DNA from 2 places in the Pseudomonas sp. 01L34 genome. Region 2 is predicted to be linked to the other one. Evidence: predicted binding sites of a transcription regulator. Region 2 holds the regulator's gene; the other holds the start of a gene.

Region 1 (4,517 bases), on a different contig from region 2:
TTTGCTGGCGTAGAGCAAACCGTTGGAAGCGTAGGGTTCGATGGGCGTGTGACCATTGAAATGCGCGACCGCTTGAAGCAGATGATCCACCGCAATCACCTTCAACCCCGACGCCAGGCAGGCTTCTTCAGCGTTCGCTCGCGGGACTACCAGCGTGCGCCCGGCCTTGCGTGCCGCCAACGCCGCCGGCAACACCCCACGAACCGCCCGCACTGCTCCCGACAGTGCCAGCTCTCCCAGGCACTCCACGTCATCCAGCGTCAACGTCGGCACTTGCACACTGGCCGACAGAATCCCCAAGGCAATCGCCAGATCGAAACGCCCGCCATCCTTCGGCAAATCGGCGGGAGCGAGATTCAAGGTGATGCGCCGCGCTGGAAATTGCAGCCCCGAATTGATGATCGCGCTACGCACCCGATCCTTGCTTTCCTTCACCGCCGCCTCGGGCAGCCCGACCATGGTCAGCGACGGCAAGCCGTTGGCCAGATGCACTTCTACGGTGACGGCGGGCGCATCCACGCCAATCTGGGCGCGGCTGTGGACGATGGAGAGGGACATGGTCGTTCCTTGAGCTGACGGGGAACCGCTTCCTGCGGCTTTTTTAAAGCGTAGTAGGAGAGGGGCGCTTTAACGTGGCAGAAGAGCCGCCAAACTTTCGCAGGATGTTGCTGGGGCCGGTGAGTTGATTCCAGCCAGTTAAGCCATAACACGATCCGTAGCAGCTGGCGGAGCCGGCGTACGGCTGCGCAGCAGTCGTAAAATCAGATCACGCGGTGGATCAGGCAGACCGTACAACTTGGATTTACGACTGCTGCGCAGTCGAACGCAGCCTTCGGCAGCTGCTACAAAGGTTACGTCGCGGCTGGTATTTGGGCGTAATCAACCGAGGAGCTAGATTTCTTTGTAGGACCGGGCCTGGATAGATGAAGGACTTCGGTGAAAGAGTTCGGACGCTCTTGTCGGATCGGGGGGGATGCTTATGATCACAGCTGATCAAGCCCTAAGGAGGGGAGATGAGCAATTCTGGAATGCGGCCGATTCATCCTGGCGAAATCCTTGAAAAGGAGTTTCTAGAGCCTCTGGGCATTACGGCGACTGGTCTGGCTAGCGTGTTGAATGAAGGCACGGGTGAAGTGAGTGCCCTTTTCATGCAGGAGAGAGGTATTAGTCCTGAGCTCACAAAGAAGCTATCGCGCTACCTGAAAACCACGCCCGGATTCTGGTTAAAACTGCAATCGACCTACGATCAGCGCAGGGCCGAAATCGAGCGTGGTTGAGCTTCGGGTACTTAAAAAGACTGCAGCGTCCGCGAAGCATGCTTGAACGATGGTTCCCACGCTCTGCGTGGGAACCACCCCGTGACGCTCTGCGTCACATCTGGAGCGTCCCTGGCGGCATTCCCACGCAGAGCATGGGAACGACCAGGTTACTCGGTGTCAGCAGGTGGATTGAGCTTCGCTTCCAGCTCCGCCACTTTCGCCTCCAGGCTCTCCAACCGGGCGCGGGTCCGGGCCAGTACGACCATCTGGCTGTCGAATTCTTCACGGCTTACCAGGTCCAGCTTGCTGAAGCCGCTCTGAAGCAGGGCCTTGAACTGGCTTTCGATTTCGCTTTTCGGCAGTGGGGTGTCGCCGCTGAAGAGGCGGGAGGCGGTGCCGCTCAGGGCGTCGAGGAAGTCTTTGGGCGCGAGCATGGGAAATGTCCTGTCAACAATGGCGGGCAGTGTACCACGCAGTGTCTATAGTCAATCTCGAAGGCTGGGATGCACGCTTTTCGCGCATGCGAGTGGACAGCCACGCACTGTTGTTGTGCGTAACCGTGGCGTCAATCGGCTGGAGAGGCCTGCGTTAGCGGCCAAGGGCTTGAAATCAATGGCTTTTGGATAGATGGCAAGCTTTCTGCTTAGTCGCTGGTGACCCATGCACTGATGCAGTCGCTGTGACGAATGCAGTGCGCCAAGCGGAACGGGGGAAGTTTCGTGCGGAGTGGTTAGCTGGCGTCGGACGGGCAGGTAAAGCCGACGATGCGTTACAAAGCCAGGCACTGCGCTTAGACTTGAGTCGGGTTTGTTTTCCTGGGGCAAGTCCACCAATTCGGGAGAGAGTTTTCATGAAGCTAGTCACTGCCATCATCAAGCCGTTCAAACTGGACGACGTGCGCGAGTCGCTGTCCGAGATCGGCGTGCAGGGCATTACCGTTACTGAGGTCAAAGGCTTCGGTCGGCAGAAGGGTCACACCGAGCTGTATCGCGGCGCGGAGTACGTGGTCGATTTTCTGCCTAAGGTGAAGATCGATGTCGCCATTGACGACAAGGATCTGGACCGGGTTATCGAGGCGATAACCAAGGCCGCCAACACCGGCAAGATCGGTGACGGCAAGATCTTCGTGGTCAATCTGGAACAGGCGATTCGCATCCGTACCGGCGAAACCGATACCGACGCAATCTAAGCCGCCACAAACCCAACGCCCCAGGAGAAAACAAAATGACTCTGCGTAAATTCGCAGGGCTAGGAGCCCTGTTGTCCATCGTAATGCCTGGCCTGGCCATGGCGGCAGATCCGGTGGCGCCTCCAGTCCTCAATTCCGGCGATACCGCCTGGATGATGACCTCGACAGCCCTTGTGCTGTTCATGACCATCCCCGGCCTCGCGCTGTTCTACGGCGGCATGGTTCGTTCCAAAAACGTTCTTTCGTTGATGATGCAATGCTTCGCCATTACCGGCCTGGTCACCATCCTGTGGTTCCTTTACGGCTACAGCATGGCGTTTGACACAACGGGTATGGAAGCTAACGTCGTCAACCTCAATTCGTTTGTCGGCAGCTTCGCCAAGGCATTCCTCGCCGGCATCACGCCTGCCAGTATTACCGGCCCCGCGGCGCTGTTTCCCGAGGCGGTGTTTGTCACCTATCAGATGACCTTCGCCATCATCACCCCCGCGCTGATCGTCGGTGCTTTCGCCGAGCGGATGAAGTTCTCCGCAATGCTGGTGTTCATGGGGATCTGGTTCACCCTGGTTTACGCGCCGATTGCGCACATGGTCTGGAGCGGTCCGGGTTCGCTGTTGGGCGACTGGGGCGTGCTCGACTTCGCAGGCGGCACCGTGGTGCACATCAACGCCGGTGTGGCCGGGCTGATCGCCTGTCTGGTACTGGGCAAGCGTAAAGGCTTCCCAACCACCCCGATGGCTCCGCACAACCTCGGCTATACCCTGATGGGTGCCGCGATGCTCTGGGTTGGCTGGTTCGGTTTCAACGCCGGTTCCGCTGCCGCAGCCAACGGCACAGCCGGTATGGCCATGCTGGTGACTCAGATCGCTACCGCCGCCGCAGCCTTGGGCTGGATGTTTGCCGAGTGGCTGACCCACGGTAAACCGAGCGCACTGGGTATCGCTTCGGGCGTGGTGGCCGGTCTGGTTGCGATCACTCCGGCGGCGGGTACCGTTGGCCCGATGGGCTCGATGATCATCGGTCTGGCAGCGGGCGTGGTGTGCTTCTTCTGCGCCACGACTCTGAAACGCAAAATGGGTTACGACGACTCCCTCGACGCTTTTGGCGTGCACGGTATCGGCGGTATCCTCGGCGCGATCCTGACGGGTGTGTTCGCTGCACCGTCCCTGGGTGGTTTCGGCACCGTCACCGACATCGCGGCTCAAGTCTGGATTCAGTGCAAAGGCGTGGGCTTCACGGTGATCTACACCGCGATCGTCACCTTCATCATCCTCAAGGTGCTGGACGCTGTCATGGGTCTGCGCATCACCGAGGAAGAAGAAGCAGTCGGCATCGATCTGGCGCTGCACAACGAACGCGGCTACAACTTGTAAGCACGCCTATAAAAAATGCCCGGCTTGCCGGGTATTTTTTTGTCTTGATTTTGTCAGTGAAGGAAAGGCTGAAAGGTTTTTTCATACACGTTCAGGGGCGTTTACAACGGGTGTTTTTCTGCGGCCAATGGCTTACACGATTGAAGGAATATTAGGGCCTTTGTTTTTTCCCAGAGCGCGCTAGAATGCGCCCCGAACGTGCGGAGAACTGTATGTGGCAACAGACTCTGATTACCCTGCGGGCACGGCCCCGGGGCTTTCATCTGGTAACGGACGAGTTACTCGCCGGCTTGCCTGAACTCAAGGCGTGTCGGGTCGGTCTGTTGCATTTGTGGCTACAGCATACCTCGGCGTCGTTGACCATCAACGAGAACGCCGATCCGGCGGTACGTCGCGACTTCGAACGATTTTTCAATCGTCTGATCCCACAAGGAACGGACGACTATGAGCATAACGACGAAGGCCAGGACGACCTCCCGGCGCACTTCAAGGCCAGCGTACTTGGCTGTCAGCTCAGTTTGCCGATCTCGGCAGGCCGACTGGCGTTGGGAACCTGGCAAGGCGTTTATCTGGGCGAGCACCGTGATCATGGCGGTGCCCGTAAAGTCCTCGCCACCGTGCACGGTGAAGGGGAATAAACCGCTGGTCACCAGCGGTGGTTGAATTTTTTCCGGCGGCCTTCGACAGAAGGCAAAG
Region 2 (4,517 bases):
ACAGCACATCGCACTGGATATGCCGGCTGCGGACTTCTTCCAGCAATTCGGGAAACCGTGACAGGTGGCTCGGCAAGTTGCGTGCATCGATGGACACGGCCACCAGCGGTTGTGCCAGTTCGGTGTGAATCAGTGCGCGTTCGGCCAGTTCCGGCAACAGACCGGCCGGCAGGTTGTCGATGCAGTAGTAGCCGTTGTCCTCGAGAACATCAAGGGCAGTGCTTTTACCTGAGCCGGAGCGGCCGCTGACGATGATCAGGCGCATGATTAGTGACCGTTTTGCTCGTCCAGGACAACCTGATACAAGGCTTCGTTGCTCGGGGCGCTGCGCAGTTTTTCACGCACTTCCTTGCGATCAAGCATGCTGGCGATCTGGCGCAGCAACTCCAGGTGCGCATCGGTGGCGGCTTCGGGGACCAGCAGTACAAACAGCAGGTCAACCGGAGCGCCGTCGATGGCGTCGAAATCGATGGGTGCATCCAGGTGCATCAAGGCACTGATGGGCGATCCGCAGCCCTTGAGACGGCAGTGGGGGATGGCGATACCGTTGCCAAAGCCGGTGGAACCGAGTTTTTCACGGGCGACCAGACTCTCGAAGACATCCTGCATGGCCAGATCCGGCACTTCGCGATGGATGAGGTTGGCAATTTGCTCGAGGGCTTTCTTTTTACTGCCGCCCGGCACGTTCACCAGGGAACGGCCGGGGGTCAGGATGCTTTCAAGTCGGATCATGGGTTGGGAGTGTTAACGACCGGTCGCGCCCTGGAGGAGGCTCTGGGTCTTTTCCTTATGCTTTTTGAGTTGTTTATCCAGCTTGTCGGTCAGTGCGTCGATCGCTGCGTACATATCGGTATGTTCCGCGTTAGCGACCACCTCATTGCCGGGAATATGCAGCGTGGCTTCGATTTTCTGCTTGAGCTTCTCGACCGTCATCGTGACCTGCACGTTGGTGATCTTGTCGAAATGCCTCTCTAATCGTTCGAGTTTTTCGCCGATGTAGGTGCGAAGAGGTTCGGTCACTTCCAGTTGGTGTCCACTGATGTTGACTTGCATACAGCTTCTCCTTCGTTGCCAGTGCATAAAGCGGTAGATCCGATGATCTACCACTGGAACGCTGTGGCGTGGCTCTACATCAACCGCTTGCGTTCGCTCGAAGGCGCGATTCCCAGGGATTCGCGGTACTTGGCGACGGTGCGGCGAGCCACCTGAATGCCTTGTGCCTCCAGTAAACCAGCGATCTTGCTGTCACTCAACGGCTTTTTCTGATTTTCCGCGGCAACCAGTTTTTTGATGATCGCGCGGATCGCCGTAGACGAGCATTCACCGCCTTCGGAGGTGCTGACGTGGCTGGAAAAAAAGTATTTCAGTTCATAGATGCCCCGTGGGGTATGCATGAATTTTTGCGTGGTCACCCGTGAAATCGTCGATTCGTGCATGCCCACCGCTTCAGCGATGTCATGCAGCACCAGCGGTTTCATGGCCTCGTCGCCGTACTCCAGGAAGCCGCGTTGATGCTCGACGATCTGGGTGGCCACTTTCATCAGGGTTTCGTTGCGGCTTTGCAGGCTCTTGATGAACCAGCGAGCCTCCTGCAACTGATTACGCATGAAGGTGTTGTCAGCGCTGGTATCGGCGCGGCGTACGAAGCCGGCATATTGGGCGTTGACCCGCAGGCGCGGCACCGACTCCTGGTTCAGTTCCACCAGCCAGCGCTCGTTGTCCTTGCGCACGATCACGTCGGGAACGACGTATTCGGCTTCGGTGGACTCGATTTGCGACCCCGGGCGCGGGTTGAGGCTCTGGACCAGTTCGATCACCTGGCGCAGTTCATCTTCCTTGAGCTTCATGCGGCGCATCAGCTGGCTGTAGTCGCGGCTGCCGAGCAGGTCGATGTAATCGGTGACCAGGCGCTTGGCCTCGGTCAGCCAAGGGGTCTTGGCGGGCAGTTGGCGCAGTTGCAGCAGCAGGCATTCACCGAGGTTGCGGGCGCCGATACCGGCGGGCTCGAATTGCTGGATGCGGTGCAGGACGGCTTCGATTTCGTCCAGTTCGATGTCCAGTTCCGGATCGAAGGCCTCGAGGATTTCCTCGAGGGTTTCGTCCAGATAGCCCTGATTGTTGATGCAGTCGATCAGGGTCACGGCGATCAGGCGATCGGTGTCGGACATCGGTGCCAGGTTCAGTTGCCAGAGCAAATGGCTTTGCAGGCTTTCACCGGCCGAAGTACGGGTGGTGAAATCCCACTCGTCGTCATCGTTGCTCGGCAGGCTGCTGGCGCTGGTCTGGTAGACGTCTTCCCAGGCGGTATCGACAGGCAATTCGTTGGGAATGCGCTCGTTCCAGTCGCCTTCCTCAAGGTTATCCACCGTCGGGGCGGTTTCCTGGTAGGAGGGTTCCTGAATGTCGGTGTTGGGTTGCTGTTCGGCTTTGTCGGCCAAGGGGTCTGCGTTATCGAAGTCGTCGCCTTCTTCCTGGCGTTCGAGCATCGGATTGGACTCCAGGGCCTCCTGGATTTCCTGTTGCAGGTCCAGGGTCGACAATTGGAGCAGGCGGATGGCCTGTTGCAGCTGCGGTGTCATCGTCAGCTGCTGGCCCATTCTCAAGACTAGCGATGGTTTCATGGCAGGGGCTTAACACCTTATTCGCCGGCGCACATGCGCCATCCACTACAGGGCGCCGAAGCGCCAAACATAAGCAAATTATATGCCTGAAACTGAAGTGTTTGCCTAGAGCGCTGTAACAATAAAAAACTATTGATTTTTTATTGATATGAGCACCAAGGCGACTGGCCAGGCACCTCAGCGCTTACAGGCGGAACTCATGGCCCAGATACACTTCCTTGACCAGTTCGTTGGCCAGGATGGTGGCGGAGTCGCCTTCAGCGATCAGCTGGCCATCGTTGACGATGTAGGCGGTTTCGCAGATGTCCAGGGTTTCACGGACGTTGTGGTCAGTGATCAGCACGCCAATGCCTTTGGCCTTGAGGTGGTGGATGATCTGCTTGATGTCGCCCACCGAGATCGGGTCCACGCCGGCGAAGGGTTCGTCGAGGAGGATGAATTTCGGGTTGGTGGCCAGTGCCCGGGCGATTTCCACCCGACGGCGTTCACCACCGGACAGGCTCATGCCAAGGCTGTCACGAATGTGGTGGATGTGAAATTCCTGCAGCAGGCTTTCCAGCTCTTTGCGGCGACCGGCCTTGTCGAGCTCCTTGCGGGTCTCGAGGATGGCCATGATATTGTCGGTCACCGACAGCTTGCGGAAGATCGACGCTTCTTGCGGAAGATAGCCGATACCGGCCTTCGCGCGACCGTGCATCGGCTGGTGGCTGACGTCCAGGTCATCGATCAGTACGCGACCCTGATCGGCCTGTACCAGACCCACGATCATGTAAAAACAGGTGGTTTTGCCGGCGCCGTTGGGGCCAAGCAGGCCGACGATCTGGCCGCTGTCGATGGACAGGCTGACGTCACGCACGACCTGGCGGCTCTTGTAGCTCTTGGCCAGATGCTGAGCTTTCAGAGTTGCCATTACTGGGTTTTCTCGTCGGTTTTCTTCTTCGGCTGGATCACCATGTCGATACGCGGACGTGTCTCGGTGACCTTGCTGCCCGTGGCGCGACCGGCGCTGGCGAGTTTCTTGATCGTGTCATAGACGATTTTTTCGCCCTGGGTGACGTTGTTGTCCTTGTCGACAACTTTGGCCTTGTCGATCAGTACGACGCGGTTTTGCGCGGCGTGATATTGGATGGTCACGCCCCAACCCTGAACAGGCTTGGTGTCGCCAGCGGTCTGCAGTTGCTCGAAGTAGGCGAGGTTGCCCACCGAGGTCACCACATCGATCTCGCCTGTTGGCGTGCGGGTGATGGTCACGGTGTTGCCCTTAACGATCATCGAGCCCTGAGTGATGATCACATCACCTTTATAGGTGGCAACACCGTTCTTGTCGTCCAGTTGGGCGTCGTCGGCCTGGATGCGGATAGGCTGCGCTTGATCGGTCGGCAGAGCCCAGGCGCTCACGCTTCCCAGTGCTGCGCTCAGACTGAGCAAAATAGGGAGGGTTTTAACGAGCCTCATACTGTCCTCTTACGTTCGATAGCAGGTGTATCCTGCTTTCTTTCAAGTACGCTTTCATTCCGTTGCCTGTCGATACACCGCCGGCGCCGTCGATTCTAACGGGTTGATCGGTCTGCGCATATTGCTGCTGCGGGAACACTGTCATACGGGTGGTGGTAATCAGGGTTTTACGGTTTTTTTCGTCGAAACGCGTGATACGTACCGAGTCGATCAGCTCGACCTGGGTGCCGTCCGGGTTGACTTCGCCGCGTTCGCTCTGGACGTGCCAAGGGAATTCGGTGCCACGAAACATGTTCAGGTCAGGGTTGGACAGCAACGTCACTTCCGTCGCCTTCAGGTGTTCGACCTTGTCGGACGTCATTTCATACTGCAGTTTGCCGTCCGGCAGGTACTGCACGCTGTGGGCGTTGGTTGCGTAATAGTCGATCATGGCTTCATCGA

What was found. The regulator sigma-54, encoded in region 2, starts transcription at its own class of promoters, with help from an activator protein. The targets are predictions, from matches to a motif close to ANTGGCATNNANNTTGCTNT.
Positions count from the first base shown of each region.
Region 1: the regulator sigma-54 is predicted to act here: its motif matches at 1,886-1,905, upstream of glnK (P-II family nitrogen regulator).

Region 1 covers NZ_JBFTSX010000003.1:369,578-374,094, forward strand. The annotation lists gene AC1DQM_RS10225 (YifB family Mg chelatase-like AAA ATPase) at 1-558, opposite strand, end outside; gene AC1DQM_RS10230 (HigA family addiction module antitoxin) at 1,014-1,277, shown strand; gene AC1DQM_RS10235 (accessory factor UbiK family protein) at 1,427-1,693, opposite strand; gene glnK (P-II family nitrogen regulator) at 2,110-2,448, shown strand; gene AC1DQM_RS10245 (ammonium transporter) at 2,484-3,821, shown strand; gene AC1DQM_RS10250 (secondary thiamine-phosphate synthase enzyme YjbQ) at 4,034-4,459, shown strand.
Region 2 covers NZ_JBFTSX010000005.1:24,706-29,222, forward strand. The annotation lists gene rapZ (RNase adapter RapZ) at 1-265, opposite strand, end outside; gene ptsN (PTS IIA-like nitrogen regulatory protein PtsN) at 268-732, opposite strand; gene hpf (ribosome hibernation-promoting factor, HPF/YfiA family) at 745-1,053, opposite strand; gene AC1DQM_RS15595 (RNA polymerase factor sigma-54) at 1,128-2,621, opposite strand; gene lptB (LPS export ABC transporter ATP-binding protein) at 2,806-3,531, opposite strand; gene lptA (lipopolysaccharide transport periplasmic protein LptA) at 3,531-4,076, opposite strand; gene lptC (LPS export ABC transporter periplasmic protein LptC) at 4,063-4,517, opposite strand, start outside.